Regions from separate parts of the Rhizobium sp. WSM409 genome, predicted to be linked through region 2. Evidence: predicted binding sites of a transcription regulator. Region 2 holds the regulator's gene; each other region holds the start of a gene.
The links. Region 2 encodes HrcA, which represses chaperone genes, less so after heat shock. Its sites were predicted from a motif close to GTTAGCACTCNCNNNNNGNGAGTGCTAAC; they were not measured.
Positions count from the first base shown of each region.

Region 1: the regulator HrcA is predicted to act here: its motif matches at 3,573-3,601, upstream of groES (co-chaperone GroES).
Region 3: the regulator HrcA is predicted to act here: its motif matches at 6,621-6,649, upstream of groES (co-chaperone GroES).

Region 1 covers NZ_JBYGKP010000004.1:67,765-78,411, reverse strand. Annotated here, with positions in the region: gene AC25BC_RS31225 (NAD(P)/FAD-dependent oxidoreductase) at 1-116, opposite strand, end outside; gene AC25BC_RS31220 (hypothetical protein) at 404-601, shown strand; gene AC25BC_RS31215 (Crp/Fnr family transcriptional regulator) at 1,348-2,067, shown strand; gene AC25BC_RS31210 (hypothetical protein) at 2,068-2,595, opposite strand; partial or broken gene AC25BC_RS31205 (chaperone modulator CbpM) at 2,500-2,795, shown strand; gene AC25BC_RS31200 (usg protein) at 3,198-3,470, opposite strand; gene groES (co-chaperone GroES) at 3,746-4,060, shown strand; gene groL (chaperonin GroEL) at 4,106-5,734, shown strand; gene AC25BC_RS31185 (hypothetical protein) at 5,835-6,254, shown strand; gene AC25BC_RS31180 (glycosyltransferase family 4 protein) at 6,342-7,436, shown strand; gene AC25BC_RS31175 (amylo-alpha-1,6-glucosidase) at 7,446-9,656, shown strand.
Region 2 covers NZ_CM172794.1:2,870-13,516, forward strand. Annotated here, with positions in the region: gene hemW (radical SAM family heme chaperone HemW) at 1-1,070, opposite strand, end outside; gene rdgB (RdgB/HAM1 family non-canonical purine NTP pyrophosphatase) at 1,080-1,724, opposite strand; gene AC25BC_RS00025 (VOC family protein) at 1,725-2,150, opposite strand; gene rph (ribonuclease PH) at 2,147-2,866, opposite strand; gene hrcA (heat-inducible transcriptional repressor HrcA) at 2,995-4,083, shown strand; gene grpE (nucleotide exchange factor GrpE) at 4,195-4,827, shown strand; gene AC25BC_RS00045 (nucleoside hydrolase) at 4,892-5,836, opposite strand; gene AC25BC_RS00050 (Hsp20 family protein) at 6,114-6,539, shown strand; gene AC25BC_RS00055 (BQ00720 family protein) at 6,587-6,844, shown strand; gene AC25BC_RS00060 (DUF2277 domain-containing protein) at 7,005-7,271, opposite strand; gene AC25BC_RS00065 (hypothetical protein) at 7,625-8,029, shown strand; gene trmB (tRNA (guanine(46)-N(7))-methyltransferase TrmB) at 8,219-8,920, opposite strand; gene metK (methionine adenosyltransferase) at 8,929-10,167, opposite strand; gene AC25BC_RS00080 (helix-turn-helix domain-containing protein) at 10,346-10,647, opposite strand, start outside.
Region 3 covers NZ_CM172794.1:531,816-542,462, forward strand. Annotated here, with positions in the region: gene AC25BC_RS02560 (ATP phosphoribosyltransferase regulatory subunit) at 1-1,095, shown strand, start outside; gene hisG (ATP phosphoribosyltransferase) at 1,092-1,787, shown strand; gene AC25BC_RS02570 (DoxX family protein) at 1,867-2,283, opposite strand; gene AC25BC_RS02575 (glutathione binding-like protein) at 2,598-3,308, shown strand; gene AC25BC_RS02580 (hypothetical protein) at 3,372-3,818, opposite strand; gene AC25BC_RS02585 (hypothetical protein) at 3,975-4,307, shown strand; gene groL (chaperonin GroEL) at 4,551-6,194, opposite strand; gene groES (co-chaperone GroES) at 6,267-6,563, opposite strand; gene AC25BC_RS02600 (TIGR01459 family HAD-type hydrolase) at 6,958-7,806, shown strand; gene AC25BC_RS02605 (bifunctional riboflavin kinase/FAD synthetase) at 7,838-8,821, shown strand; gene ileS (isoleucine--tRNA ligase) at 9,109-10,647, shown strand, end outside.

The DNA.
Region 1 (10,647 bases), on a different replicon from region 2:
CTGGTTCCGTCATCAAAAACCGTCACAGACAGGTGATAGCGCGTCAGGTAGATCGCCGCCGTCAGTCCGGCAGGCCCACCTCCGACGATGATGCAGTCTCTTTTTGTTAGATCCATTCCATCATCCATTATCGGTAACCGCCCTGAGGCGGAGGGAGCGTTTTGGAACACGGATCAGCGGCGATAGTTCCCGACGGCCGTGAATGGCGGAGTCAGGAGATCGAAATTATGGATATAGCGCTCATTGTCGGATATTGCCTCCGTCTGTTCCGTCTGCAGCTTCGTTCCGCAGGTCTGGAAGGTCGTTCGCACCGGGGACACCGAACGACGCCGCATCCCTGACCATCGCCGTCGGGAAATGGGCTGCTCTGAGAGACTGCCGTTCCAACGATGGCATCCTCAAAGTGCCGCCGAACGGCTCTGTCCAGGACATCAAAGCCGAGCAGGCAATCGAGGAGACACGCAAGAAACCAGTCGACGGTCAGGATCAACCCGCTGCAGGTCCTCATGACAAGGAGCACCTGCAGGACGAAAGCAAGACGCCCGGCGCCGGAGCATTGCCCGACAAGGGCGATGAGAGCGTGTCACCAGGAAGCGGTTAAAAAAGGACGCTCGACCCGATGGGGAGCGCCCGAACCATCCCGGCGACGTTCGCGGCGGAGGCCGGAGAGTGGTTGACGCGAATGTCGACCGAGTAGGGTTGCGAGGCAAGCGCGTCATGAACTAAGTGGAACGCCGGTTCATTCATCTCTCTTTGCACACAGGATAAAGCTGTGCTCGCCAGGATGATGCCAATGGCATGAGCTGAGCGCCAGACGCCCCGATGCCGTGCAGAAAAATGACGAGGTGATCGTAAGCGGCCATGATTTTCCGTAGCTTGCTGAACTGGACCGAGGGGGCTCACCCGAGAATGGGAGCCGCCTTCTCACCCGACGCGCGAGCATCGAGGCGGACGCCGGCGGACATCTGGGGAGATTCACGATTATGGGGTGGCCCGATCGCGCCCTTCGCAAGCGCCCGCTCAAGGGCGGCACGCTACAGACACTCGCTCAAGGTGTTGAAGCGGCTTGGCAATCCACCCATATATCAGAAAACCCTCAAGGAACATTCCAATGGTAAGCAGGATCAGACGCACTCTGACCGTGCAGGAACGCGCGGAAGCATTCGAGCGAACAAACAAGGCCGCGGCCGAAGCCGCTGAAGAGGAACGCAGACGACGCGAGGAGAAGAACGAACGCCTCCGACAGCTACGTGTTGCCTCTGAAAACTGAAGACCATTTTCAATCTTATACTGAACTCTTGATGGCTGACATGCGTTCTGCCCAAAAGCTATTTCGACGATTTTACCATGAACCAACTGTCTACATTGCCCGCTGGCCGATCGAACCTATTGCTCCGCGCCTTATCGCAAGCGGATGGGGATTTGCTTTGGGATCACCTCGAGCCCGTCGCCCTCAACAGGGGCGATGTGTGCATAGAGAGCCAGCGACCGCTGACCCACGTATACTTTCTGGACGGCGGCTTGGGTTCGACGGTAATGCCTGACGAGGTTTACGGCTCGGCCGAGATCGGTGCGCAGGGCTACGAAGGGCTTATTGGCGTGCCGGTCATCCTTGGCGCCATGCAAACGCCACACAAGACATTCATGCAGGTTGGCGGTCCAGCTAGACGCATAGCGGTCGCACCCCTTTTGAGAGCGATCGACGAGAGCGAATCCCTGCGAAAGCTTCTCCTGCGCTATGTTCACGTCTTCCAGCTGCAAGTCGGTCAGACCGCTTACGCCAATGCCCGCTACAACGTTGAAGAACGGCTCGCCCGCTGGATATTGATGTCGGCAGATCGTCTGGGGTCACCCCTTTCCCTCACCCACGACTTTCTGTCGCTGATGCTGGGCGTGAGACGGCCCAGCGTCACTGATGCAACCCACATTCTTGAAGGAGAGCGGCTCATCAAGGCCAGCCGGGGCACAATCGAGATCATTGACCGTGCTGGCTTGGCCAAACGGTCTAACGGTTGCTACGGTGTATCGGAAGCAGAGTACGAGCGGCTTATAGGCCCGTGGCGTTGATCATCCGCTTTCCGGAGTTGAAACTCCACCCTTGAAATCCATTTCCGATTGAAGCGCACGCATCAATCTTTCCACCTCTTCAGCGACGAAGTCTCGTTCAGCCGGATCTACCAAATCCGTCGCGAACGTCTCGTCCAAATAGTTCTGCGATAATTCTTTCCTTCGGCTTTCGAGGAAAGCTTCGAGCTCTTTTGGTTTAAGGAGGAGGACGAGTTCGAGTGCTGCGAGGGTTGCGCGCTCGACGGCGACAATGCGGGCGCGAAGACGGAGGATTTCGGCGCGTTCGGGTTTTATCTTCGTGTTCATCTGCCTTATCTCGATCAAAGCAATGGCAAAAGATTTGACAGCCGTCTCGGTTCCACGGCACCGTCGGCCCAACGGCCCGCCGCCGTGCGAGAAAAATGGCCCCGACCGTGTGAAAACGCTAACTGGCTGGGGGACGATCGTGAATCCCGTCATCGCCTCAAGATCGAAGTAACCGAGCTCGAACTGTGGATCCAGGAAGGTTGGCTTCAGCCGCAAACTCACGAGGACCAGCGCCAGTTCCTGGGATGCAGATCTCGCCCGCGCCCGGCTGCATGGGCGTCAACGAGGCCGGCATCGACGTCATCATGGATCTCGTCGATCAGCTTCACGGTCTTCGCATGGCCATGCGCGACCTCATCTCGGCTGTCGGCAACGAGGCTCCAGCGGTGAAGCGACGCTTACGTGCCGCCCTGGAAAAGATTTCGATGCCCGTTCGTTCTAGCTCGTACCGCCGCCGCACTCTGGCACTTCTGAGCGACCGCCCAGGACTGCGCCCGGATCAACGAAGCAGCGCCTAATGGACGGCGTGACTGACCATACGATACGGATGCGTCGCGTTGAACTGCGCAATCATGGCAGCTGCTTGCATTGGCCCAAAGCGCTGCAAAGTGCAGGTTACCTTCAGCAAAGGCTTCACGTGCCGTGCCCTCGAGGGCCGTAGCGACATCGACAATACCTCTTCCCGTTCCTCGATGCTGAGGTCTCCGATATTCCTGATCTGCTCTTCCATATCATCTCACTCTAAACAGACCTTCGATAGCGACCGAGCTCGTGGAGCCTCGATCGCTCGGAGAATTGGGAAGAGAAAAATCCAGATTCAAGATTCAGTGCAGCTTGAACTCGCCGTCGACGCGCCGCCATTCGTTCGGGCCGATGAGACGCTGATGTGTATAGCGGACCGAGTGGAGAGGCCCGTCGAGATTGGCCTGCCAATAATCGAGGAACTTCTGCATCTCCGGGAAATTCGGCGCCAGATCGTAGTCCTGCCAGACGTACGCTTGCAGGACGGTTTCAAAATCGGGGATGTGATACAGGATATGCGCTGTAGTGAGGCCATAACCATTGAGTTGCCGCTCAAGATCCGACGAAAAATGCATGCTTCATCTCCTTTTCGTAACGTTGGACGGATGCCGCGAGTGCGCCCGGTCATCAGTTGTTTTTCAAACGGAAACCCATGCCTTATTGTTCCTTTCCAGCACGTTAGCAGCCGACGTGCGAGAGTGCTAATTTTTCTGCAGCGCCCTCTTGAAATCGGAAAATCTAGAAAATAAATCTTTCGCGCGAAACGCTCGAAGAGGCTTCGCACCCGGCTGGACCGGTCATCTGGTTCGGCGCGGGGTCAACGTCATCTTGTTTGTCCATGGAGGAAAACATGTCGTTCAGACCGCTGCATGATCGCATTCTCGTCCGCCGCGTCGACTCTGAGGAGAAGACCAAGGGCGGGATCATCATTCCTGACACCGCCAAGGAAAAGCCGCAGGAAGGCGAAGTTATCGCCATAGGCTCTGGCGCTCGCAATGAAGCCGGTCAGATCCAGGCGCTCGATGTCAAGGTCGGCGATCGCATCCTGTTTGGGAAGTGGTCAGGCACTGAGATCAAGATCAACGGCGAAGACCTGCTGATCATGAAGGAAAGCGACGTGATGGGCATCATCGAAGCCCAGGCCGAACAGAAGCAGGCCGCGTAACACGCCGCTCATCAGTCAAAAAGCTGCCTATTGAAGGAGTGAACAATGGCTGCGAAAGAAGTCAAATTCAATACCGATGCCCGTGAACGCATGTTGCGTGGGGTCGACGTTCTGGCAAACGCCGTGAAGGTTACGCTCGGCCCGAAGGGACGCAACGTCGTGATCGACAAATCGTTCGGAGCGCCCCGGATTACCAAGGACGGAGTATCCGTCGCCAAGGAAATCGAGCTGGAAGACAAGTTCGAGAATATGGGCGCCCAGATGCTGCGCGAGGTGGCGTCGAAGACCAATGACCTCGCTGGCGATGGCACCACGACGGCGACCGTCCTTGCCCAGGCCATTGTCAAGGAAGGTGCAAAGGCTGTCGCCTCAGGCATGAACCCGATGGACCTGAAGCGTGGCATCGACATTGCCGTAGACGCCGTTGTCAAGGAACTGAAGGCGAACGCCCGCAAGATCACCAGCAATTCGGAAATCGCCCAAGTGGGCACCATTTCGGCCAATGGCGACGAGGAAATCGGCAGGTATCTCGCCGAAGCGATGGAAAAGGTCGGCAACGAAGGGGTGATCACCGTCGAGGAAGCCAAGACCGCAGAGACAGAGCTGGAAGTCGTCGAAGGCATGCAGTTCGACCGTGGTTATCTCAGCCCGTACTTCGTCACCAACCAGGACAAGATGCGGGTCGAGCTCGAAGAGCCCTACATCCTCATTCACGAGAAGAAGCTCTCCAATCTGCAGGCGATGCTTCCAGTCCTGGAAGCCGTGGTGAAGTCCGGCAAGCCTCTGCTGATCATTGCCGAGGACGTGGAAGGCGAAGCCCTTGCGACCCTCGTCGTCAACAAGCTTCGCGGCGGTCTGAAGATCGCCGCCGTCAAGGCCCCAGGCTTCGGCGACCGCCGCAAGGCCATGTTGGAAGACATTGCCATCCTCACGGGCGGTACCGTGATCTCCGAAGACGTCGGCATCAAGCTGGAGAACGTGACACTCAACATGCTTGGCCGCGCCAAGACGGTCTCGATCGAGAAGGAAAACACCACCATCATCGATGGCGTCGGCTCCAAGGCGGAGATCGATGGACGGGTCGCCCAGATCCGCGCTCAGATCGAGGAAACCACCTCCGACTACGACCGTGAGAAGCTGCAGGAGCGCCTCGCCAAACTCGCCGGCGGCGTTGCCGTCATCCGCGTCGGAGGCTCGACCGAGGTCGAGGTCAAGGAGAAGAAGGACCGTGTCGACGATGCGCTGCATGCGACACGTGCTGCCGTCGAAGAAGGTATTCTGCCCGGTGGCGGTGTCGCCCTGCTGCGTGCGGTCAAGGCGCTCGACGGTCTTCCGACGGCCAACGACGATCAGCGCGTCGGGATCGACATCGTCCGTCGGGCGATCGAGGCGCCGGTGCGTCAGATCGCCGAAAATGCTGGCGCCGAAGGTTCGATCGTCGTCGGCAAGCTGCGCGAAAAGTCGGAGTTGTCCTTCGGCTGGAACGCCCAGACCGGCGAATATGGCGATCTATACGCGCAGGGCGTGATCGACCCTGCGAAGGTGGTGCGCACCGCGCTTCAGGATGCGGCCTCGGTCGCGGGTCTGTTGGTCACAACTGAGGCGATGATCGCCGAAAAGCCGAAGAAGGATGCCGCCCCCGCCCTGCCCGCTGGGGCCGGCATGGACTTCTAAGGCCTGCGGGAAGGCCCGCGCAGGCCGCCACAGCGGGCCTTCCCTTACATTTCATATCCGTACCAGCCGTTCCGTCGAGCAACATCAATGGAGCCAACCTATGAGAAAGGACATCGAGAATACTCTTCCAAAGCAAGCCACCGCGGCCATCAGTGCTGCCCATCTCCTGCATCCGGCCAAACATTTCAATCACCCGCGGGACGTGCTTGCGGCCGAGGGCATTGGCAAGCAAGAGAAGCGGGCCATTCTCGCTTCGTGGGCATCCGATATATTCGCGATCGAATCCGCACCCGCCCTACGACTTTACCCCGGCTCGGATAAGGCCGTCTCTTATGACGAGATCATCCAAGCGCTGAAACATCTGGACGAGGGCGATACGCGCGCTGGAGAGCAAGGTTTACCCGTTGCCGCCAACATCCACCGAAGCCAGCGCCGCAGACCACAACCACGCCGGATGGGCGGCTTCAGCCTGTGTAGCTTCCGGAGAGGAGACCGCCTGCGACAGCCATTCGAGATGTAGAAACGGCTTAATCTGCCGCATGCCTTAGCAAGGATGCGGATCTGATTTTTACCGTCGACTCTTTGCTCAATTGCGGAGGTTTTGCCGATGAAGATCGCCCAGATCGCGCCGCTCGCTGAAAGTGTCCCGCCCAAGCTGTACGGCGGCACCGAGCGCATTGTTTCATACCTGACCGACGAGCTGGTTCGGCGGGGTCACGATGTCACCCTCTTTGCCAGCGGCGATTCCGTCACCGATGCCAGGCTGGTGCCCTGCTCTGACGTCGCCCTGCGGCTTAATCCGGCCGTCAAGGACCACCTGCCGCATCATGTCGTCATGCTGGAGGAGGTCCGCCGCCGGGCGCATGAATTCGACGTCTTACACTTCCACATCGATCTCTTGCATTTCCCGCTGATCCGGGATTTTGCCGATCTTACCGTCACGACGCTGCACGGGCGGCTGGATCTGCCAGACCTCAGGCCCTTCTACAAGGCGTTCCCCGATATTCCGCTGGTGTCGATCTCCAACGACCAGCGCCATCCCATGCCGCCGGTCAATTGGGCCGGAACAGTCTATCACGGGCTTGCCACTGACGGCCTGCCCTTCACCGCCAAGCCGAAAGGCAATTATCTCGCTTTCCTTGGCCGCATCTCGCCGGAGAAGCGTCCCGATCGAGCGATCCAGATCGCGGCGAAAGCCGGGATGCCGCTAAGGATGGCCGCCAAGGTCGACAATGCCGACCAGGCCTACTGGGACACGGTGATCGAACCGATGGTCAAGAGCCATCCCAACGTCGAGTTCATCGGAGAGATCAACGAACATCAGAAGGCGGAATTTCTCGGCAATGCAGGTGCCCTGCTCTTTCCGATCGACTGGCCGGAGCCTTTCGGGCTGGTGATGATCGAAGCCATGGCGTGCGGGACACCCGTTATCGCCTTCAACCGCGGCTCGGTGCCTGAACTAATCGACCCCGGGCTCTCTGGCATCATCGTCGATACAGTCACGGAAGCGGTGGAAAACGTCGACTGGGCTCTGCGCATGGATCGTCACAGGGTGCGCGAAACGTTCGGGAGACGCTTTTCCGCAAGCCGCATGGCGTCCGACTACCTTGATATATACCGACGTCTGCCGGGAGTGCGCACCGAGACCGCTCGCATGCGCCGGTCCAATGGGACGGCTCCCGACCTTAACGTCGCCTCGTAAGGAGAAGCCATGTCGAGCGCGCTGACAGACAGCAACGGGATGCCGGCAACGTCAACGCAGTTGTCGCCTACGGGCCAGTTTTTCATTCCGGCCACCGCATCGCTGCAGGAACGGCGGCCGCGCACCTTGAAGCACGGCGACACCTTCGCTGTCTTCGACCATAATGGCGACGCGCTTTCCGGGCCCGGCAGCCCCGAAGGCCTGTTTCACCGAGATACGCGGTATCTCTCACACCTCTCTTTGACGATCAACAGCACGCGGCCGATGCTGCTGTCGTCGACGCTCCGCGACGACAACGCGGCGCTGACCTGTGACCTCACCAATCCCGATCTCTTCGATAAAAAGGGCAAGCTTACGCTCGCGCATGACCTTGTCCACCTGCGCAGGACACGCTTCCTCTGGGATAGGCGCTGTTACGAGCGGCTGACCGTCAAGAACTACGACGAACGGCCCCAGCAGGTCCGCATCGAGATCGCATTTGCGGCCGATTTCGCCGACCTTTTCGAGGTTCGGGGAACCGTCAGGGCAAAGAAAGGACGCTCTCTTCCAGCAGTGATCGAGGCGGACAGCATCCTCCTTTCGTATTTCGGGCTCGACGATCGAAAGCGGTCGACGCGTTTATCCTTCGATCCTACTCCCGATAGGTTGGCAGGCGATCTTGCCGTTTATGATCTTCACCTGGCCCCGCACGAGACCCGATCGCTATTTGTCGAGATCGGCTGCGACGAAGCAGAAGCCCGGGCACCGAACCACCTTTCCTTTTTCTTCGCATTTCGCGACGCCCGCCGCGCACTGCGCTCGTCCGCCTCGCGTGCGGCGTCGATCGTAACGTCCAACGAGATATTCAACGAGGTGGCGCGACGCGGTGTGTCCGACCTCCACATGCTGATGACGGATACGCCAGAAGGACCTTATCCCTATGCCGGCATCCCCTGGTTCAGCACGGTCTTCGGCCGTGATGCGCTGATTACCGCGCTGGAAACGCTTTGGCTCGATGCGCAGATTGCCCGCGGCGTGCTTGGACATCTGGCTGCCAACCAGGCGACGGAGTTCAATCCGGCCGCGGATGCCGAGCCCGGCAAGATCCTGCACGAGGTGCGCTACGGCGAAATGGCAGAACTTGGCGAGGTTCCCTTCCGGCGCTACTACGGCAGCATCAATTCGACGCCCCTGTTTGTGATGCTGGCCGGCGAATACCTCAAGCGCACCGGCGACCTTACCACTATCAAAACGGTCCTGCCGAATATCGAGGCGGCGCTGATCTGGATCGACGAGCACGGCGATCGCGACGGCGACGGTTTCGTCGAGTATGGGCGACTGAGCGAAGAAGGGCTGATCAACCAGGCCTGGAAAGACAGCCACGACTCCGTCTTCCATGGCGATGGGACCCTTGCCAAAGGTCCAATCGCGATTGCTGAGGTCCAGGCGTATGTCTATGGTGCCTGGAACGCTGCCGCTGAGATCTTTCGACGGCTCGAGCGGCCGGAACGGGCGGCAAAATTCCTGGCAAGGGCGGAAGGGCTCCGCCGTGCCTTCGACATCAGTTTCTTTGATGAGGAAATTGGCACCTACGCACTGGCGCTCGACGGGGACAAGCGCCCCTGCCGGGTCCGTTCCTCGAATGCCGGCCATGCATTGTTTACCGGCATCGCCTATCCCGAAAGGGCTGCGCAGGTCGCCCACACCTTGATGGGCGCCTCATCCTTCTGCGGCTGGGGTATTCGCACGATCCCCTCGACCGAGGCGCGTTACAATCCGATGAGCTATCACAACGGCTCGATCTGGCCGCATGATAACGCGATGATCGCCAGCGGTCTTGCACGTTATGGATATCGCGCTGAAGCAGCGCGGATCTTCGAGGGTCTGTTTGCAGCGTCGACCTACATCGACCTGCGCCGGCTTCCCGAGCTGTTTTGCGGCATGTCGCGCCAACGGGCGCAGGGTCCGACCTTCTACCCTGTCGCCTGTGCTCCGCAGGCCTGGGCCGCGGCAGCCCCTCTCCTGCTGCTGCAGTCATGCCTAGGTCTGGAGTTTGATCCGAACGGTCGGCAGATCAGCTTTGACGAGCCCACCCTGCCGTCGTTCGTTGATGATGTCACGCTGCGGAACCTGCGGCTTTCGAACTGCACGGTTGATGTCGCGCTGCGCCGGTCGGGGCGGCAGGTTGTCGTCGAGGTCATCGACCGCCGGGGCGACATCAAAGTGGTGTCGACCTCGTGACCGGGGCGATGATAGCAATAGGCTCACCTTCGCTCGGCCGGATTCGTCTCCAGGCCGATGCGCGGGAACTGAACGCTTTCGCGGTCGCTGCAAGAGAGACATATGTTTATTATTGCCCATGTTCCTGCCTATAATATCCGCTTTCGTCGCAGCGATGGCTACCGGCTCGATCGGCGGGCTTGTCGTTGAGCCGCAGGCGTCGGTTGGGAGCCCAGCGTGGTTGGACATGCGAGGGTTGGCGACGATATGGAAAGCCCGGCGGGTTATGCTTTTCACACGGAGAAGGCGGTGATCTCTCGAACGAGGAGAGATTTCGAACGCCGGCGCTACACGTGGAACATGGTATCAAGCGCGCTTTAAACGACGTGATTATCCGCTGCGAGGAGCGGCGTTACGACGTCCTCCAAAGTGGACACACCCGGCGAGGGCCAGTTCGACAAATCGGACGTTGCGTTCCTTGAAAGCTTCGCCTCCATGCTCGGGGTCGCGATGAACGGGCAGAGCGGGAGGCGCGGCTTCGGGAGTCGATCAGACATCAGGAGGTGTTGACCGTGGAAGCGAGCCACCTCGACAGCAGTCAGCGTTACTAACGCGCGGACTACTGAACGGCAGGACAGTCCCGTGTAGCGCCGTCGGCAGGGCAGGTTTCCGGTCCTTGGCCGTTTTGATGAGGTGGAACCGAAACGGGCCATGTGTTTCTAATGGATCCATTTAGCTCGCGCTCTCGAATGTGGGTCGAAATTGGGACTTTGGTTGAAAGGGGCGAGCCTGGCTTCGCAACCTTCACGTGGATGAACTGAACGCGTCCTTTTTTGTATATTCTGAGCCTGGGCATATCTTTCGGCTCATTCGCGCGTCTATCGATTGTGTTCCGAGACCGCTGCCATTCCGCGCTGCGGCACTGGATTGCGGAGGAAATCCGACGGCTTTGGTCGAGCACATATTGCCTTCATCGGGCGCGCTCATGACCCCCCCGAATAGTAGTTCGCCA
Region 2 (10,647 bases):
CGGCCGGAAAGTTGCTGCCAGCGGGCAAGATCGACGCCTTCCCTGAGCCGCAGCCCCATCAGCAGCAGCTCGTCGGACTGTTCCTCGAAGCCGAGCCGCTCCTCGTCGAGAATGCCGTGGCCGTCACGCTCGACCATGTCGAGCCAGGTTTCCGGCTTGCGCTCGGTCGCCGTCGCGAGCTTCTCGGGGCCACGCGTCAGCCGGCCATGGGCGCCCGGGCCGATGCCGGCATAATCACCATAACGCCAGTAGGTCAGGTTATGCCGGCTTTCAGCCCCCGGCCGGGCATGATTGGAAACCTCATAGGCCGGCATGCCCTCGCGCGCGGTGATCTCTTGCGTCGCCTCGTAGAGCACTGCCGATTGCTCGCCATCCGGCACGATCAGCTTGCCGGCCTTGTGCAGGCCGTAGAAGGGCGTGCCTTCCTCGATGGTCAGCTGATAAAGCGAAAGATGGTCGACCGCATAGGAGATCGCCTCCTTCAATTCCTTTTCCCATTCCTCGACGGTCTGGTCGGGCCGGGCATAGATCAGGTCGAAGGACATGCGCGGAAAGATATCGCGCGCCAGCCTTATCGCCTTCAGCGCGTCGGCGACATCATGCAGCCGGCCGAGGAATTTCAGATCCCGGTCGTTCAGCGCCTGCACGCCGAGCGAGACGCGATTGACGCCGGCTGCCCGGTAGCCGCGGAAGCGTTCGGCCTCGACGCTCGAAGGATTGGCCTCCATGGTGATCTCGATGCCATCTGGCACATGCCAGTGCCGCGCAATGCCGTCGAGAATGGCGGAAACCGCTTCCGGCTTCATCAGCGAGGGCGTGCCGCCGCCGAGGAAGATGCTCGTCACCGTCTTCGGCCCACTCATCGCCCGGACCGCCGCCATCTCCGTCAGGAAGGCTGATGTAAAGCGCTCCTGATCCACCGGCTGGTGGCGCACATGGCTGTTGAAGTCGCAATAGGGACACTTCGCCGCGCAGAAGGGCCAGTGCACATAGACGCCGAAGCCCGGCTCGCCGGTATCGGGCAGCAGAGCCGCGTCGCGCGAGGTGCTTGGCGTGTCGAAATTGTCCACGAACAGACCTTATGCCTCCAGGCAGGTTTCAACAAAGAGTTTGAAGGCGCGGGCACGGTGCGACAGCGCTTGCGGCTTGCCGACGTTCCAGCCGTGTTTTTCCTCGCCGCTCATTTCGCCGAAGGTGATGTCGTAGCCCTCGGGCTGGAAGACCGGATCGTAACCGAAGCCCTGGGTGCCGCGCGGCGGCCAGACGACACTGCCTTCCACCTCGCCGCGAAACAGCTCTGTATGCCCGTCCGGCCAGGCAAGGCAGAGCACGCTGATGAAACGCGCCGTGCGCTGTTCCGGCTTTGTCGCGCCCGCATCCTGCAGCGCCTTTTCCACCTTGGCCATCGCCATGTCGAAATCGCGCGTGCCGTCGGCCTTCTCCGCCCAATTGGCGGTGTAGACACCGGGATCGCCGCCGAGTGCATCGACCACCAGCCCGGAATCGTCCGACAGCGCCGGCATGCCTGAGGCATTGGCCGAGGCGACTGCCTTGATCGTCGCATTCTCCTCGAAGCTCGTGCCGGTCTCATCCGGCTCGACGAAATTCAGCTCGGCGGCCGATTTGGCGGTGAAGCCGAGCGGCCCGATCAATTCCTGGATCTCGCGGATCTTGCCGGCATTGTGGCTGGCAACGACGATGGTCTTCGTTTCAAGCTTGCGCATTCAGATGTCCTGTTCGATGCCCCAGATTTTAGCCTCCGCGCATTCCAGACTGTTACCGGCCGGATCGCGGAAATAGATCGAGCGGCCGCCCTTCGGCCAGCGCACTTCGGATTCGATCGCCACACCCGCCGCCGTCAGCCGCTCGGCCATGGCATCGATATTGCGGCCGGACACCCGGAAACAGGCGTGGCCCTGGCCGGTCGTGCCGTGCGGCGGTACCTGCAGTGCTTCAGGCGCTGGCGGTTTTACCGTTTCCTCGGGATTGAAGATCAGGAGAACGCCAGGCCCACAGCGGAAGAAGACATGCCGGTTGGCGGCGCGGGCGATCTTTTCAAGTCCGAGAACGTCTTCGTAGAACGTCTCGGCCTGGTCGAGATCCCGCGCATAGAGCGCCGTTTCCAACATGCCTTCCAGCATGGGGTTCATCCTTCGACGGCTTGCTTCTGCAGTGCCACGAGTTCGCCGATGCCGTTTCTGGCAAGCTGCATCAGCGAGGTGAATTCGCCCTCGCTGAACGGCGTGCCTTCGGCCGTGCCCTGGATCTCGACGATCCCGCCGGTGCCCGTCATGACGAAGTTCGCATCGGTCTCGGCCGAGGAGTCTTCGATGTAATCGAGATCGATCACCGGCTGGCTGGCGAAGATGCCGCAGGAGATGGCGGCGACATGATCCTTCAGGACCCGTTCGACCTTGATCATGTTGCGGCTTTCCATCCATTTCAGGCAGTCGTAAAGCGCGATCCAGCCGCCGGTGATCGAGGCGGTCCGCGTGCCGCCATCGGCCTGGATGACGTCGCAATCCAGCGTGATCTGCCGTTCGCCGAGCGCCTGCAGGTCGACGACGGCGCGCAGCGACCGGCCGATCAGCCGCTGGATTTCCTGGGTGCGGCCGCCCTGCTTGCCGGCGGCAGCCTCGCGCTTCATGCGTTCGCCGGTTGCCCGCGGCAGCATGCCGTATTCGGCCGTGACCCAGCCCTTGCCGGTATTGCGCAGCCATGGCGGCGTCTTTTCTTCGAGACTCGCCGTGCAGAGCACATGCGTGTCGCCGAACTTCACCAGGCAGGAGCCTTCCGCATGCTTGGAAAAATTGCGCTCGAACGAGACCTTGCGCATCTGGTCGATTTTTCTGCCTGAAGGCCGCATTCTTATCTCCTGGAGTTTATTTGACCGCTTCTACGATTGGCGGCGCTCATTTGCAAATTCCCTTTTGCCACGGGTCTTAGTTTGACTTACTTTTCGGGAAGTATCATCAGCACGGGTTCGAAAGCTTCATGGGCATCAGGTCGACGTCGGTTTCGGATGCCGTAGCTGCGCTGGACGAGCGCTCCAGGGAAATTTTTCGTCGCATCGTCGAAGGTTATCTGGAAAGCGGCGAGCCGCTCGGTTCGCGCAACCTGTCCCGTATCCTGCCGATGTCGCTGTCGCCGGCCTCGGTGCGCAATGTCATGAGCGATCTCGAAGAACTCGGCCTGATCTATTCGCCGCATGTCAGCGCCGGCCGGTTACCGACCCAGATCGGCCTGCGCTTCTTCGTCGACGCCTTCATGCAGGTCGGCGACCTCTCGGCCGAGGAACGCGCCAGCATCGACCGCCAGGTGCGGGCCGAAAGCGGCGGCAATCCCGTCGAATCGATGATGAACGAGGCAAGCCGCATGTTGTCGGGCATTTCGCGCGGCGCCGGCCTGGTCATCACCTCGAAAAGCGATCCGGTGCTGAAACATGTCGAGTTCATCCGGCTCGAACCGACAAAGGCGCTGGCCGTGCTCGTCGGCGATCACGATCAGGTGGAAAACCGCATCATCGAGCTGCCGGCGGGCGTCACCTCCTCACAGCTGACCGAGGCGGCGAATTTCCTCAATGCCCATATGTCCGGCCAGACCCTGCCGGAGCTTCGCAAACAATTAAGCCGGCTGAAGGACGACGTCCGTCACGAGCTCGATGCCCTGTCGCGCGATCTGGTCGAGCGCGGCATTGCCGTCTGGGCCGGCAGCCCGGACGAGGGAAAACCGACGCAGCTGATCATCCGCGGCCGCGCCAACCTGCTCGAAGGCCTCGCCGGCGCCGAGGACCTCGACCGGCTGCGCCTGCTGTTCGACGATCTCGAGAAGAAGGACAGCCTGATCGAGATCCTCAATCTCGCCGAAAGCGGTTCGGGCGTCCGCATCTTCATCGGATCGGAAAACAAGCTCTTCTCGCTGTCCGGCTCGTCGCTCATCGTCGCGCCCTATCGTGACGATGACGATCGCATCGTCGGCGCTGTCGGCGTCATCGGCCCGACGCGGCTCAATTATTCCCGCATCGTGCCGATGGTGGACTATACAGCCCAGCTCGTCTCCCGCCTTTCGCGCAACCAGCTTTGACGCCGCAACTGCCAAGCACGCGGAATTTTCGCTTCTTTGTCACGCAGACTTGATTTTTTTCGGTCAAACCTCGATATCGGGCGCATCTGAAGACACCAACCGGAGACCGTCATGACCGATGACACGACGAAAAACGGACCTGACGCAACTGCGGCGGATGCCGCAGCCGACGCTACCGCCTACGTCGAGAACGAAACTGCGCAGGAAGAGGCCGCCCAGCCGGACGCGCTTGAGCTTCTGAAAGCCGAAAACGGCGAACTGCGCGACCGCTATCTGCGCCTTGCTGCCGAGATGGACAATCTGCGCCGGCGCACCGAGCGCGAGGTGAAGGATGCCAAGTCCTATTCCGTCGCGGGCTTTGCACGCGACATGCTCGCCGTCTCGGACAATCTGCGCCGCGCGCTCGATGCCATCCCTCCGGAGACCAGGGCTGCGGCCGATGCCGGCCTGAGCACGCTGATCGAGGGTGTCGAGATGACCGAGCGCGCCATGCTGTCGGCTCTCGAGCGCCACGGCGTTCGCAAGCTGGAGCCGGTTGGCCAGAAGTTCGATCCGAATTTCCATCAGGCGATGTTCGAGGTACCGAACCCCGACGTGCCGAACAACACGGTCGTCCAGGTCGTGCAGGCAGGCTTCTCCATCGGCGAGCGCGTGCTGCGCCCGGCCATGGTCGGTGTCGCCAAGGGCGGCCCGAAGCCGGCGGAAGCCGAAACCAACTCCGTCTTCGACGAGAAAGACGCCTGAGAACACTTCCCTAGCGCGTCCCATGGGACGCGCGGCGCTCTGGCGGAGAAGGGGAACGAAAGAGTCAGATGCGGGCGAAGCGTTCGATCAGCAGATCGAAAAAGCCATCCGCATCGACATGGCGCATAACCTTGGCGTTGCGCTTGCGCTCGGTCACATGCCACCAGTCGACGACCGTCATGCCGACGGTGAGTTCGGACTGGACCTCGATCTCGACATTGCAGTCCCGGCCCTGGAAAAGCTCCGGCTTCAGCAGGTAGGCGACGACGGTCGGGTCGTGCAGCGGCCCGCCGTCGGAACCGTATTTCTCGATGTCGAAGCGTTCGAAGAATTCGAGCATCTCGACCATGGCCTTTGCCGGCGCCGTGCCGATCTCGGCCATGCGTTTCACCCGGTCCTTGCGGGTCAGCAATTGATGCGTCACATCTAGCGGCATCATCACGATCGGAACGCCTGAGCGGAAGACGATATCGGCGGCTTCGGGGTCGACATAGATGTTGAATTCGGCCGCCGGCGTGATGTTGCCGCCCTCGAAGAAGCCGCCGCCCATCATCACCAGTTCGCGGATGCGGGGGATGATGTCGGGCGCCTTCTGGAAGGCCATGCCGATATTGGTGAGCGGCCCGAGCGTGCACAGCGTCACCGTGCCTTCAGGCTCATGGCGCAACGTCTCGATGATGAAGTCGACGGCATGGCCAGGCTGCAGCGCCATCGTCGGCTCGTTCAGCTCCGGACCGTCGAGGCCGGTCTTGCCGTGCACATGTTCGGCCGTCACCAGCTTGCGGGCGATCGGTGCGTCGGCGCCGGCGAAAACCTTCGTCTCCGTCCGTTCGCAAAGCTCGCAGACGATGCGCGCATTGCGGCTGGTGAGCGAAAGCGGCACGTTGCCGGCGACCGTCGTGATCCCCAGCACCTCCAGCTCATCGGGACTGCCGAAGGCCAGCATGATGGCGGCCGCGTCGTCCTGGCCGGGATCCGTGTCGATGATGATCTTTCTTGCGCTTGCCATTCCGATCGTTCCATCCTCGCACTGCGTGATATCGGGCATGCACCGATTTCTTCACGTCCCGTCACAAATCAGCACAATCCGCGCGGGCATGTTTTGATGCGAGGCAGCAGGCGCTTTGTCAAGGAAAGAGCCTGACGTCAGCTTAAAATTGAGAAGGTGGCGCCGACACGTCGCGCCCCATGCCTTGCAGCGCCGGGCTCCTCTCCCCATATTAGCGGCATCCGGATGCTGCCGTTAAGGTCCGGGATGGTCGCTTGCATCAAGGACTTGAAAAGAGATGAGCCGTATTACCCCTTTCGCCAGCCCGCTGCTTCTGGGCTTCGATGCCATGGAAAAGACGTTGGAGCGCATTTCCAAGGCGAGCGACGGATATCCGCCTTATAATATCGAACGCATCGGCGCCGACAGCGGCGCGCCGGAACGCCTGCGCATCACCCTTGCCGTGGCCGGTTTCAGCGAGGAGGAGCTCGATGTCTCCATTGAGGAGAACCAGCTTCTGATCCGCGGCCGCCAGGTCGAACAGGGCGAGCGGGATTATCTTTATCGCGGTATCGCCGCCCGTCAGTTCCAGCGTACTTTCGTTCTTGCCGACGGCATGCAGGTGCTGGGTGCGGCCCTGAAGAACGGTCTGCTCTCCGTCGATCTAATTCGTCCGGAACCCGCGCGCATGGTCAAGAAAATTAACATTTCGGTCTCACAGTAGCACAACGGTTTGTCGAACCGTTGGTCCCTTCTCCCGGAGGAACAGGAATGTTGATGAAAGAAGCCACGTCTCACTTGACCAAATCCGAGCTTGCCCACATCGGCAACGGCGAGGTCGCCTATATCAGAAAAATGCGCACCGATGAGGTCGCCAAGTGCTTTCCCGAGGCGCCGGATATCGATCCGACCGTCGATCTCTGGGCACTCTTCGGCGCCGACGGTACGCCGATCCTTTTGACGGACAACCGTTCGAGCACCTTCTTCAAGGCTGCCGAGGACGAATTGAAGACGGTCAGCCTGCACTGACCGTCAAAGACCGTCTGTCGCGTTTCACTGCTTGCGGTGCGCGGTCGTTCTATTCGAATTTCGCTGCGGTCGGGACGGATGTCGCGACATGTGCGCGTCGCCTTCTTTCAGATAGGCCAGTTGACGCTTGATTGAGATCTCCTGTGCGTGACAGGATCTCTTACGCGAAGCGGACCGCCGTTCTCGCGCGCGCCTTTGCCGCTACCTCCTCACGATCACGAGGAGGTTGAGACGTTTCCAGCGAATCGAGCAGCTCGCGGGCGCATGCTGCGATCGAACTGACCGCGTGCTCGAATGCGAGCTCATCGCGCTTCGACGGTTTGGTCGCTCCGCTCACTTTGCGCACGAACTGCAGCGCGGCATCGTGGATCTCCTCATCCGTCGCGGGCGGATCGAAATTGAACAGGGGTTTTATATTTCGGCACATGACTTGCTCCCGGTCATTGTCTCTTCCATTGAGAGGAGGGTGGCCAGCACAGAAAATAGTCGCGTGAGCGTTAATGGCAACCGGTCCAACGGCGGAACTCTATGCGCCGCAAGGCAGGACGCAGCGCCTTCAGTTCGGTTTGTTGTCGTCGTCGGCTTTAAAGCCGGATCACTTCGGATCGAATCGACCAGAAATCTGAATGCGCCTCTTCATCAGAAGCTGCCCGTGGGGTGATGGCTCGTTTACGCCGCCACTAGCGGCCATCTGTTCGAAACTGGTGCCTTTTCATGCTACAGACGAGTGCCTGTATTCCGCGTTGGCTTGTTCATGGTCGGCGACGAAAGGAGCTTGCATTGAACCAATCGCACCGATTTCTATTTCATACACAGCGTCCGAGAGACGATGGATGCGGGGTGTTAGTCCTGCAGATGCTCACCGGCATGAGCTATGACGAGGTGGCAGCCATGATCGATTGGGGCGATAAATCGGCGCATTATACAACCTGGAACGATCTTTGCGGCGTGTTGGCGGAGATCGGAGTGCCTATCGAAGCCCCGATCAAAACCAGTCGATGGAGCGATATCCAGGGGGTCGCTATCGTCCACGTTCAGCGGGATCACTTCATGCTTTACGACGCGGAAAACGGTCTGTTCTATGACCCAGCAGAGATGGAAGGCCCAGGGGTGGCCAGCGATCGCATTCCAACCAGCTATCTGACCGTAGACCCATCGGCGCTAACCACCGCTAAAATTGGGTAGAGCATGTCGCGCAAAAGTGTGCAGCGGTTTTGCGGCAACGGACATGCGAGAAACCAAGGAGCTAGAGCGTGGCAAGCGAATCTGAAGGATCGCGACGCGATTTAGCCCATCCTTCGGCACGGAAATCCGTCAGGCAGCGTCCCGCGCGCCGAGGAACATCATGGCGCGTTCGCCGACTTGCCGGCTGCCTCAGATCTTCCTGAAGGTCAGATAGGCCGAGGACCGCCCCTCGCGCCGCGCCTTGGCCTCGTAACGTGTGCTCGGCCAGCCCTCATAGGGGGTCAGCCAATCGGCTGCATTGTCGGCCATCCAGTCGAAACCGCCATGGTCGCGGCATTTGATTAGCGTCCAGTTCACATAGGTATCGATGTCGGAGGCGAAGCAGAACAGGCCGCCGGGCTTCAGCACGCGATGAAAGCGGTCGAGATTGGTTTTCGAGACGAAACGTCGCTTCCAGTGCTTCCGCTTCGGCCAGGGATCAGGATAGAGCAGATCGACCTGATCGAGTGAGCCGTCCGGCAGCCAATCGAGCAGCTGCGTCGCGTCGTCATTATAAACGCGGATATTGGAGGCACCGGTCTCGCCGATGCGCGACAGCAGCTTCTGCATGGAATTGACGAAGGGTTCGACACCGATGAAGCCGGTCGAAGGCGTGTTCAGCGCGCGGTGGATCAGGTGCTCGCCGCCGCCGAAACCGATTTCCAGCCGCAATCTTTCGACCGGAACCGGAAAGAGGGATGTCAGCGGCTCCGGGGGAGCCGCTGTAAGATCGATCAGGAATGCCGGCAGGAGACTGTTTAGCGTCTCGGCCTGCTGTTCGCGCAGGGCCTTGCCCTTGCGACGACCGAAGAAGGCTTCGGTCGCCCGGCCGCGGCGTTCCATATCCGTCATGCTTTATCTCAGGTCTTCACGCTTTCCTTGAGCGCCTTCACGAGGTCGGTGCGCTCCCAGGAGAACGAGCCGTCGCGGCCGGCCTTGCGGCCGAAATGGCCATAGGCGGAGGTCTTGGCATAGATCGGCTTGTTGAGGTCGAGATGGCGGCGGATACCGGTCGGCGAAAGGTCCATGTTCTTGCGGATAGCCGCTTCGATCTGATCCTCGGTGACCTTGCCGGTGCCGTGCAGGTCGACATAGATCGACAGCGGCTGGGCGACGCCGATCGCGTAGGAAATCTGGATCGTGCAACGGTCGGCAAGGCCGGCGGCGACGACGTTCTTGGCAAGGTAGCGGGCGGCATAGGCGGCCGAACGGTCGACCTTCGTCGTGTCCTTGCCGGAGAATGCGCCGCCGCCATGCGGAGCGGCACCGCCGTAGGTGTCGACGATGATCTTGCGGCCGGTGAGGCCCGCATCGCCGTCCGGTCCGCCGATAACGAACTTGCCGGTCGGGTTGATATACCACTTGCAATCGTCGGCGATCTTCAGTCCGCCGAGCGCTTCGCGGATATAGGGCTCAACAACGGCGCGAACCTTCTTCGAATCCCAGCTCTCGTCGAGATGCTGGGTCGAAAGCACGATCGAGGTTGCTTCCGACGGCTTGCCGTCGACGTAACGCACGGTCACCTGGCTCTTGGCGTCGGGGCCGAGCTTGGCGACTTCGCCGTCGCCCTTCTTGCGGGCAACTGCGAGCAGCTGCAGGATCTTGTGGGAATAATAGATCGGGGCTGGCATCAGGTCCGGCGTTTCGCGGCAGGCGTAACCGAACATGATGCCCTGGTCGCCGGCGCCCTCGTCGCCCTGCTGGTCGGCGGCGCTATCGACGCCCTGCGCGATGTCGGCCGACTGCGAGTGCAGGAGCACGTCGATCTTCGCCTTCTTCCAGTGGAAGCCGTCCTGCTCGTAGCCGATATCCTTGATGGCGCGGCGGGCGGCGGCCTTGAACTTCGAAGGATTGATGACGTCCTTGCCATCCTTGTCCTTCTTCATCAGGCTCGGCGGCAGGCGGACCTCACCGGCGATGACGACGCGGTTGGTCGTCGCCAGCGTCTCGCAGGCAATGCGCACGCCCCATGGGTTGACGCCGGTCTTGGCCGCTTCGCGGTAGACCAGATCGACGATCTCGTCGGAGATACGGTCACAGACCTTGTCCGGATGACCTTCGGCAACAGATTCGCTGGTAAAGAGATAATTCGCGCGCATTTCGGGATTCCCCTCAAAGAACAAAAGCCAGCTAGTAGGTACTCAGTTCGAGGCCTGATGACAAGCGCAGAAGGACATAAATATATCTTTATATCTGCGGCAAAGTGACAAATTTTGCCCCAAAAACGCAAAAAAGGCGGCCTTTCGACCGCCTTTCGAATTCTGCGCCGGTCTTGGTTCAGTCGGCGTCGGCTTCAGCGGCCAAGGCTTTCACCAGCTCCACGACCTTGCGGCGAACCTTGGGATCGGAAATCTTGACGAAGGCGCGGTTGAGCTGCAGGCCCTCCGAGGAAGACAGGAAATCGACGACGTAGTTCGAGCTGGAGGTTTCCATGCCGCCGCCGGCATTGGAATGTTCGCCGGGCGCGTCCTCGAAGAAAAACGACACCGGAACATTGAGGATGTTCGAGATGTTCTGCAGACGGCTTGCGCCGACGCGGTTGGTGCCCTTTTCGTATTTCTGGATCTGCTGGAAGGTGA
Region 3 (10,647 bases), 530 kb from region 2:
GCCAACGACCTCATCGCCGAATTCGACGCGCGCAACGCCGAGCGCATCGATACGCCTGTCATCCAGCCGGCCGAACCTTTCCTTGATATCGCCGGCGAGGATCTGCGCCGCCGCATCTTCATGACGGAGAGCGAAACCGGCGCCAGCCTCTGCCTACGTCCCGAATTCACCATCCCCGTCTGTCTGCGCCACATCGAGACGGCGACCGGCACGCCGAAGCGTTATGCCTATCTCGGCGAGGTTTTCCGCCAGCGCCGCGACGGCGCCAATGAATTCTATCAGGCCGGCATCGAGGATCTTGGCGATATCGACCTGTCAAACGCCGACGCCCGCGCCATCGGCGATGCCACCGGCATTCTCGCCCGCCTGCTGCCGGGCCGCCGCTTAGCCGTGACATTGGGCGACCAGGCAGTGTTCGAGGCTGTCGTCCAGGCGCTCGGCCTGCCGCTCGGCTGGCAGAAGCGCCTGATCCACGCCTTCGGCAATATGACGCAGCTGGAAGCCCTGCTTGCCAGCCTCGTCAGCCCGCAATTCGTCACCGGGCTGGACGACGATATCGCCAGGCTTGTCGCATCAGACGACGAGCAGGCGCTGGTCGCCTATCTCGAGCGGGAGATGCAGAAGACCGGCTATTCGACGAATGCCGGCCGCTCGGCCCTGGAGATCGCCCGAAGGCTCAAGGAAAAGCTCATCCTGTCCGAAACGCGCCTCGACGATGCGGCCTTCCGTGTTTTGGAAGAGTTCCTGTCGCTCGACGTGCCGCTTATCAATGCTTCCGCAGCCCTTTCCGGTTTTGCCGATGCTGCCGGCCTGAAACTCGGCAACGCGCTCGCCCGCTTCAATGGCCGCGTTGCAGCACTTTCCAATGCCGGCGTCGATCTTTCCTGCCTCGACTACCGCGCCGCCTTCGGACGGCCGCTCGACTATTACACCGGCCTCGTCTTCGAGGTGACGGTGGAAGGCTCGACCGCGGTGCTCGCCGGCGGCGGCCGCTTCGACCGGCTCCTGACCTTCCTGGGTGCGACGGACCGTATTCCGGCCGTCGGCTTCTCCTTCTGGCTCGACCGCATCGAAACCGAAAGGGCAGCCGCATGACCATCACCATCGCGCTTCCCTCCAAGGGCCGGATGAAGGAGGACGCTTCGGCGATCTTCGAACGTGCCGGCATGACGATCTCGGCTGTTGGCAACGATCGCTCCTATCGCGGCCGCGTCGAAGGCTGGGACGATGTGGAAATCGCCTTCCTTTCGGCGTCCGAAATCTCCCGCGAAATCGGCAACGGCACGGTCGATTTCGGCGTTACCGGCGAGGATCTGATGCGGGAAGGTTTTGCCGAGGTCGACAAGCGCGTCGAATTCTGCGCCCGCCTCGGCTTCGGCCACGCCGATGTCGTCGTCGCCGTGCCGGAGATCTGGCTCGATGTCGACACCATGGCCGATCTCGTCGACGTCGCGGCCGATTTTCGCGCCCGCCACTCCAGGCGCCTTGCCATCGCCACCAAATACTGGCGGCTGACCCAGCAGTTCTTTTCGAGCCAGCACGGCATCCAGCTTTATCGCATCGTCGAAAGCCTGGGCGCCACCGAGGGCGCTCCCGCCTCCGGCTCGGCCGATATCATCGTCGATATCACCTCCACCGGCTCGACGCTGCGCGCCAACCATCTGAAGGTGCTCCAGGACGGCGTCATCCTGCATTCGCAGGCCTGCCTCGTGCGCGCCCGCAAGGAAAGCCACGCCGGCGAACCCGCTGTGCAGGCGATCATCGATGCGGTGCGTGCCGCCCTCTGATCTCAGTCATGAAGGCAAAAGAAAAACCCGCCGTCGGATGACGGCGGGTTTTGTATGTCCGGGAGGATGTCTGCTGGTGTCAGGCGGTTGCGTAGGCGCCGCGCCGGGCGTCGAGCGAGTAGGCGCCGGCACCGACGGTGGCGAGCAGTATGTACGCGCCGGCCAGCGTGATATTCTTCATGACCATGATCTGGTTGAGAATGTTCACGAGTTCCGTGCCACTCGCGTAGGGCAGGTGGAAGGCAATGCCCGTGAAGACACAGAAGGCGGCGAGCAGCCAGCCGGCAATGCGGACCTGGAAGCCTGTGAGAACCGCAAGGCCGGCCAGCAGTTCGAAAAGGCCTGCGACATAGGCCAGCAGGGTTGCTGCCGGCAGGCCGGCACCGGCGATCATGCCCGCAGTACCGGCAGGATCGGTGAGCTTCATGAAGCCGGAAAGGATGAACATGAAGGAAAGAAGAATACGGGCAATCAGGATGATGACGTTGTTCGACATGGACGTTGTCTCCGTTTCAAGGACTTTGGAGATCTTGGTGCCCCAGCACCGGTTCGACCTCGGATGCCTCTATGTCGCTCTTTTCTTGCGTTGTGGAAAGATAAACGAAAGGGGACACTTCGTTCACTAATATGGAACGATCTCCAAAGCGCGTCGCGTTCGACCGGATTCATGCGACGCGGTTGGATCTTTTGTGGTCATGCGTGTCGTTGGCCCAAAACCGCAGCACACTTTTGGGCGACATGCATTAGCTGCCCCCGCTTGCCTTTGCCAAGCCGGGTCTCTTATGGTCGGCGCCCAACATGGAGACTCCGATGGCAGATCTTTCCGCATTTCCGATCACGACGCGCTGGCCGGCAAAAAATCCCGACATCATCCAGCTCTATTCCCTGCAGACGCCGAATGGGGTGAAGGTCTCGGTCGCCCTCGAAGAGCTCGGCCTCGCCTATGAGCCGCATTATATTTCCTTCGCCGCCAACGATCAGAAGTCGCCGGAATTCGAATCTCTCAACCCGAACGGCCGCATTCCGGCGATCATCGATCCGAACGGTCCGGACGGGAAGCCGATCGGCCTTTTCGAGTCCGGCGCGATCCTGCTTTATCTCGCCGAAAAAACCGGCAAGCTCATCCCTGCTGATGCCGCCGGTCGCTACGAAACCATCCAGTGGGTGTTTTTCCAGATGGCGGGTATCGGCCCGATGTTCGGCCAGTTCGGGCATTTCCATAAATTCGCCGCCGACAAGGTCGCCAACAATTCCTATCCGGTCGAGCGTTATCGCGATGAATCCAAACGGCTGCTCGGCGTGCTCGATGACCGGCTGAAGGGTCGTCAATGGATCATGGGCGATCAATACACGATCGCCGACATCACCACCTTCACCTGGGTTCGCGGCGCCGATATTTTCTATGGCGGCCGCGAGGTGCTCGAATACGCAAAATTCCCCGCCGTCTCGGATTGGCTGGAGCGCTGCATCGCCCGCCCGGCAAGTGCCAGGGGACTCAACATACCGGTCAAGCCGGAGTAACGGACGGATCGCTGCAAAGTAGAAAGGCCGCCCTCGAGGCGGCCTTTTATCTTGATGTCCGGCCTATCGCCGGCTTGTGATCTGCTTTGTGCCTTCCAGCTTGAAGCGCGGAAAGACGAAGACGCCGACCATGCTGCCGCTGTATTTCTGCTCGAGACCGTTGGACTCGCCCATGCAGAACAGCGGCTGGCGCAAGCCGTTCGGCATGATGATCGTCGTCGAAAAACAGAAGGAGGAGCAGAGCGTCGCCGCCTGCTCGAACAGCTCCAATATGTGGCTGCGGTCCTTGGCATCATAGCAGCGGATCAGGCTGAGCAGTCCGCATTCCCGTGCGGCAAGGCCGTGCAGCATCGCGCTCCATTCGCCGAGACGGAGCATGCCGCTCGAAAAATCTCCAGTCCAAGCTTCGGAAACGGAAAACTGCGCCAACATCTCGTGATTTTGATTGGCGTCATCAAACGAGCCGGGTGTCAAAGGTACGGCTGCATTGGCTCTGGCGATCTTAAACAAGGCGTTCCCCCGTTCGGATGCGGCTCCCGCCGCACGCTCGGCAAACACAAAGAAACAGGATCACGCAGCAGCGGGCATGATGCCCGCGCTTCATCCGGCGATGATTGCCACGGCCATCTGGCCTCCGTAACCGGAGCCCTTCGAAGCCGAACGTTCATGCATCGCCTTCCGCGCTCCGGCCTCGTCTATTGGCGAAAAATTATCGCCGGGTGCGCTTTAATTGCAGCGCGGATTTATAGGGGCTTTTGGACAAACGGCAACGGCTTTTTAAGGGGTGTTCGGATCGGCTTCATTCTGGGGGTGCCCGCATCTTCGGCCTATTTCGCCAGAATTGGCATGGGAAGATCATCTTTGCGAGCGTTGCAAACGTTTTCACTCTGCGTCAGGCCGGAAATCGTGCCGCAACTCAATGATCTCTCGCATGTCGGTGGGCTGAGAAAGACGCAGGCAGCGCAAGCCTCGCGCAAGCTTCGTGCCCGGGGCCTGTAAGAGGGAGCCGGGCGGGCGTTCGTCGGCTATGCAAATCACTGTGCCGCACGTCGAATCGCTTTGGGCAAAAGAAAAGGGCGACCCGAGGGCCGCCCTTCCTGTTCCGGATGCCGGAATGGTGGTCAGTGATGGCTTTCGCCTATCACATCATGTCCATTCCGCCAGTTCAGCGCGCTTGACGCGCTGAACCATCTTAGATGATGGGCGGTTTCATGAACGATGCTGTGAAAGGCCGTTGGCCTATCACATCATGTCCATTCCGCCCATTCCGCCCATTCCGCCCGGCATGCCGCCGCCAGCCGATTCTTTCTTCGGCAGTTCGGCAATCATGGCTTCGGTGGTGATCAGCAGCGATGCGACAGAAGCAGCGTTCTGCAGCGCCGTGCGAACGACCTTGAGCGGGTCGACGATACCCATGGCGATCATGTCGCCATATTCGGACGTCTGGGCGTTGTAGCCGTAGTTGTCTTCGTTCTTGTCGAGGACCTTGCCGACAACGATCGAGGCTTCGTCGCCTGCGTTTTCAGCGATCTGACGAACGAGCGACTGCAGGGCGCGGCGAACGATGTTGATGCCGGCTTCCTGGTCGTCGTTTGCACCCTTGACGGTGATCTTCGTGGAGGAGCGGAGCAGAGCGATACCGCCGCCGGGGACGATACCTTCCTGAACGGCAGCGCGGGTCGCGTTGAGCGCGTCGTCGATGCGGTCCTTCTTTTCCTTCACTTCGACTTCCGTCGAGCCGCCGACGCGGATGACGGCAACGCCGCCAGCGAGCTTGGCAAGACGTTCCTGCAGCTTCTCGCGGTCGTAGTCGGAGGTGGTTTCTTCGATCTGGGCCTTGATCTGGGCAACACGGCCTTCGATGTCGGTCTTAGCGCCCGAACCGTCGACGATCGTGGTGTTTTCCTTGGAGATCGAAACCTTCTTGGCACGGCCGAGCATGTCGAGCGTGACGGATTCGAGCTTGATGCCGAGATCTTCGGAGATGACAGTGCCGCCCGTCAGGATGGCGATGTCTTCGAGCATGGCCTTGCGGCGATCGCCGAAGCCAGGTGCCTTGACGGCAGCAATCTTCAGGCCGCCGCGCAGCTTGTTGACGACGAGCGTAGCGAGGGCTTCGCCTTCGACGTCTTCAGCGACGATGAGGAGCGGCTTGCCGGTCTGAACGACGGCTTCGAGAACCGGGAGCATCGACTGCAGGTTCGAGAGCTTCTTCTCGTGAAGGAGAATGAAGACGTCTTCGAGGTCGGCGATCATCTTTTCCGGATTGGTCACGAAGTAGGGGCTGAGGTAGCCGCGGTCGAACTGCATGCCTTCGACGACTTCGAGTTCGGTTTCGGCGGTCTTGGCTTCTTCAACCGTGATGACGCCTTCGTTGCCGACCTTCTGCATGGCTTCAGCAATGTCGAGACCGACCTGCTTGTCGCCATTGGCCGAAATCGTGCCGACCTGTGCAACTTCTTCCGAAGTCGAGATCTTCTTGGCCTTGGCCTGGAGATCCTTCACGACGTCGGCGACAGCGAGGTCGATGCCGCGCTTCAGGTCCATCGGGTTCATGCCGGCTGCAACGGCCTTGTTGCCTTCGCGAACGATCGCCTGGGCAAGAACGGTAGCCGTCGTGGTGCCGTCGCCGGCGATGTCGTTGGTCTTCGAAGCAACTTCGCGGACCATCTGGGCGCCCATGTTTTCGAACTTGTCTTCGAGTTCGATTTCCTTGGCGACGGAAACGCCGTCCTTGGTGATGCGCGGCGCGCCGAAGGACTTGTCGATGATGACGTTACGGCCCTTCGGGCCGAGCGTGACCTTCACTGCATCGGCGAGAATGTCGACGCCGCGCAGCATCTTTTCGCGCGCGGTGCGGCCAAACTTGATTTCTTTAGATGCCATATTCTTAACTCCTGAATTCGAGTTGTTCGGGCAAAGAGCCCGTCAGCCATTTCGGGAAAGCAGGTCGGCCGATCAGCCGATGATGCCCATAATGTCGGCTTCCTTCATGATCAGAAGGTCTTCGCCGTCGATCTTGACTTCGGTGCCGGACCACTTGCCGAACAGGATGCGGTCGCCAGCCTTGACGTCGAGTGCGACGACCTTGCCGGACTCATCGCGCGCGCCGGAGCCGACGGCGACGATTTCGCCTTCCTGCGGCTTTTCCTTGGCGGTATCGGGAATGATGATGCCGCCCTTGGTCTTGGCTTCGGACTCAACGCGGCGAACAACGACGCGGTCGTGAAGGGGGCGGAAGTTGGTGCTTGCCATTGTCTAATCCCTCGATCGAATGACATTCGCGGACCGGATTGGCCCACATGGATAGATGTTAGCACTCCCTTGCGGTGAGTGCTAGCGACGAGCATTTAGGGATGGCTCCGAGAGGAGTCAATGAGAGCAATCACGAATTTTTGTGCCGGAATTGTGAAGATGCCGGAGAATAGTCGGAGATTGCGGCCAAAACCTCGGCGCAGCTGAACTTTGCCGAACTCGTCCGCGCTCGGCGATCTGCCGCTTCGCGATAATCGTCAAAACCCTTTGCCCTTCCGCTCCTCCGGATCGCCGTTCGAGCTCTACGCATTGGCCCGGCGGCGAAGAAAATGCCTTGCCATCGTCTTGCGCCTTTGCAATGTCACCGGTGACTGAAGCAAATCGGGAAATCGGAATGGCTAAGCGGATAGAAAACTTCTCGGAGATATCAGGTCGCTATGATGTGGTGCTCTGCGATGTCTGGGGCGTCGTTCACAACGGCGTCGATCCGTTCCCGAAGGCGGCCGCAGCCCTTGAAGCGGCACGCGAAAACGGCCTCGCCGTTGTCCTCATCACCAATTCGCCGCGCCTTTCCTGGCAGGTGGTCGATCAGTTGCGCCAGATCGGCGTTCCCGACAGTGCCTATGACAGGATCGTCACCTCTGGCGACGTCACGCGCGGGCTGATCGCCGAAGGGCCGAAGACCGTCTTTCTGCTCGGCCCCGAGCGCGACAAGGCGCTGCTCGAAGGCATTGGCGTCGAGCGCCGGCCGGCGGGCGAAGCGCAATCGCTGGTCTGCACCGGCTTTTTCGACGACGAGACCGAGAAGCCGGAGGATTACACCGACATGCTTCTCGATTTCAAAGCCCGCGACGTGCCGATGATCTGCGCCAATCCCGACCTCATCGTCGAGCGCGGCCATCGCATCATCCCTTGCGCCGGCGCCATGGCCGCCTATTACGAGCAGCTGGGCGGCAAAACCCGCATCGCCGGCAAGCCGCACCGGCCGATCTACGAGGCGACGCTTGCGGCTGCCCGCGAGCTTCGCGGCGATTTCCCGGTCGATCGCGTGCTGGCGATCGGCGACGGCATGCCGACCGACGTGCGCGGCGCCTTGAATTACGGCCTCGACCTCCTCTACATCAGCGGCGGTATCCACGCTAAGGAATATACTCTCAACGGCGAGACCGACGAGGCGATCCTCAACGCCTATCTCGAACGGGAAAACGCCGCGCCGAAGTGGTGGATGCCCCGCCTTGCATGAAGACACGCCTTGCATGAAGAGAAGCCAGCCGATGACCGTCTTCCACCGCAATGAAACCCGGGAACCCCTACCCGCCCATCTAAAGGGCGGCGTCATTGCCATCGGCAATTTCGATGGCGTGCACCGCGGCCATCAATCGGTGCTGAGCCGGGCGCTCGAGATCTCCAAGGCGCGCGGTATCCCCGCTTTGGTGCTGACATTCGAGCCGCATCCGCGCACGGTCTTCCGGCCGCAGACACCGGTCTTCCGCCTGACGCCGGCGCCGCTGAAAGCCCGTATCCTGGAAACGCTGGGCTTCAGCGCCGTCATCGAATATCCCTTCGACTACGAATTCTCGCAGCGCTCGGCCGATGATTTCATCCATTCGATCCTGAAGGATTGGCTCGGCGCTTCCGAAGTGGTCACCGGCTTCGATTTCCATTTCGGCCGTGGCCGCGAGGGCGGTCCGGCCTTCCTGATGAATGCCGGCCATACCTACGGCTTCGGCGTCACCCTGATCGATGCCTTCCGTGACGAAAACGCCGATGTCGTCTCTTCGAGCCATATCCGCGCGCTCCTGAAGGAGGGCAATGTCAGTGAAGTCGCCGGCATGCTCGGTTACCGCTATACGGTGGAAGCTGAGGTGATCGATGGCGAAAAGCTCGGCCGCCAACTCGGTTTTCCGACGGCCAACATGCGCCTGCCGCCGGAGGTCGATCTTGCCGCCGGCATCTACGCCGTCCGCTTCCGCCGCCAGGACGGCACGCTCCACGATGCCGTTGCAAGCTATGGCCGCCGCCCGACGGTCACGGAAAACGGCGCGCCGCTGCTCGAAACCTATCTTTTCGATTTCAGCGGCGATCTCTACGGCCAGCTCTGCTCCGTCTCCTTCTTTGGTTATCTCCGCCCCGAGCTGAAATTCGACGGCCTCGATCCGCTCGTCGCCCAGATCAAGCGCGATGAGGAAGAGGCGAGGGCGCTGCTTGCGGGTGTCAAGCCACTCGGCGCGCTTGATCGGAAACTGTGCTTTTCCTGAGGTCGCCTTGAGTGCGGCTGTCGCTGCGGCCACCGGCGATTCCAGCCGTTGAAGCGGATTGCCAACCGCGAATTCTTCTCTTCCTTTTCCCGGCAAAAACGCCTATGAACCGGCGCGATGACGAAATATCGGCTGGCAATGATGATGCGAATTATCGGCCCGGCCTTCCGCGCGCGCTAAGCGGCCGGAAGGTCCGGGTTTTTGGCGCTTGGTAAGAGCGCTTCCGTCACCAGCTATTTCACGCCCGTTGCGCCCCTTCCTGGGCCGCCAGAAAACGATTGTCAGACATGACCGATACAGCCGAAAAGATCGACTATTCGAAGACCCTCTATTTGCCCGAGACCGATTTTCCCATGCGCGCCGGCCTGCCGCAGAAGGAACCGGAACTCGTCAAGCGCTGGCAGGAGATGGGTCTCTACAAGAAACTGCGCGCTTCCGCCGCTGGCCGCGAGAAATTCGTCCTTCACGATGGCCCTCCCTATGCCAACGGCAACATCCATATCGGCCATGCGCTGAACAAGATCCTCAAGGACGTCATCAACCGTTCGTTCCAGATGCGCGGCTACGACGCCAATTACGTGCCCGGCTGGGATTGCCACGGCCTGCCGATCGAATGGAAGATCGAAGAGAAGTACCGCGAGAAGGGCAAGAACAAGGACGAGGTCCCGGTCAACGAATTCCGCCGGGAATGCCGTGAATTCGCCGCCGGCTGGATCAAAGTCCAGGCGGAAGAGTTCAAGCGCCTCGGCATCGAGGGTGACTTCGACAATCCCTATACGACGATGAATTTTCACGCGGAATCGCGCATCGCCGGCGAACTCTTGAAGATCGCCGCAAGCGGTCAGCTTTATCGCGGCTCCAAGCCGATCATGTGGTCGGTCGTCGAGCGCACGGCGCTGGCAGAGGCCGAGGTCGAATACCAGGACTATGAGAGCGACACGATCTGGGTGAAATTCCCAGTCGTCGAAGGTCCGGTCGCGCTCAAGGATGCGTTCGTGGTCATCTGGACGACCACGCCCTGGACGATCCCCGGCAACCGCGCGGTCTCCTTTTCGCCGCGCATCTCCTACGGCCTCTATGAAGTGACGGCCGCCGAGAACGATTTTGGTCCGCGTCCCGGCGAAAAGCTGATCTTTGCCGACAAGCTGGCCGAGGAATCCTTCGCCAAGGCCAAGCTGCAGTATAAGCGCTTGAGCGATGTCTCTGCAGCCGACTTCGCAGCGATGACCTGTGCCCATCCCTTCAAGGGTCTCGGCGGTGGCTATGAATTCCGCGTGCCGCTGCTCGATGGCGATCACGTCACCGATGACGCCGGCACCGGCTTCGTGCACACCGCACCCAGCCACGGTCGGGAAGACTTCGATGCCTGGATGTCGGCTGTCCGCGCGCTTGAGGCCCGCGGCATCGACACCAAGATCCCGTTTCCGGTCGACGACGGCGGCTTCTACACATCAGACGCCCCCGGCTTCGAGGGCGCCCGCGTCATCGACGACAACGGCAAGAAGGGCGATGCCAACGACCGTGTCATCAGGGAACTGATCGCCCGCGGCGCGCTCTTTGCCCGCGGCCGGCTGAAGCACCAGTATCCGCATTCCTGGCGCTCGAAGAAGCCGGTCATCTTCCGCAACACGCCGCAATGGTTCGTCTATATGGACAAGACCCTTGCCGACGGCACGACGCTGCGTTCGCGCGCGCTGGGTGCGATCGATGATACGCGCTTCGTGCCCGCCGCCGGCCAGAACCGCCTGCGCGCCATGATCGAAGGCCGTCCGGACTGGGTGCTCTCGCGCCAGCGCGCCTGGGGCGTGCCGATCGCCGTCTTTGCA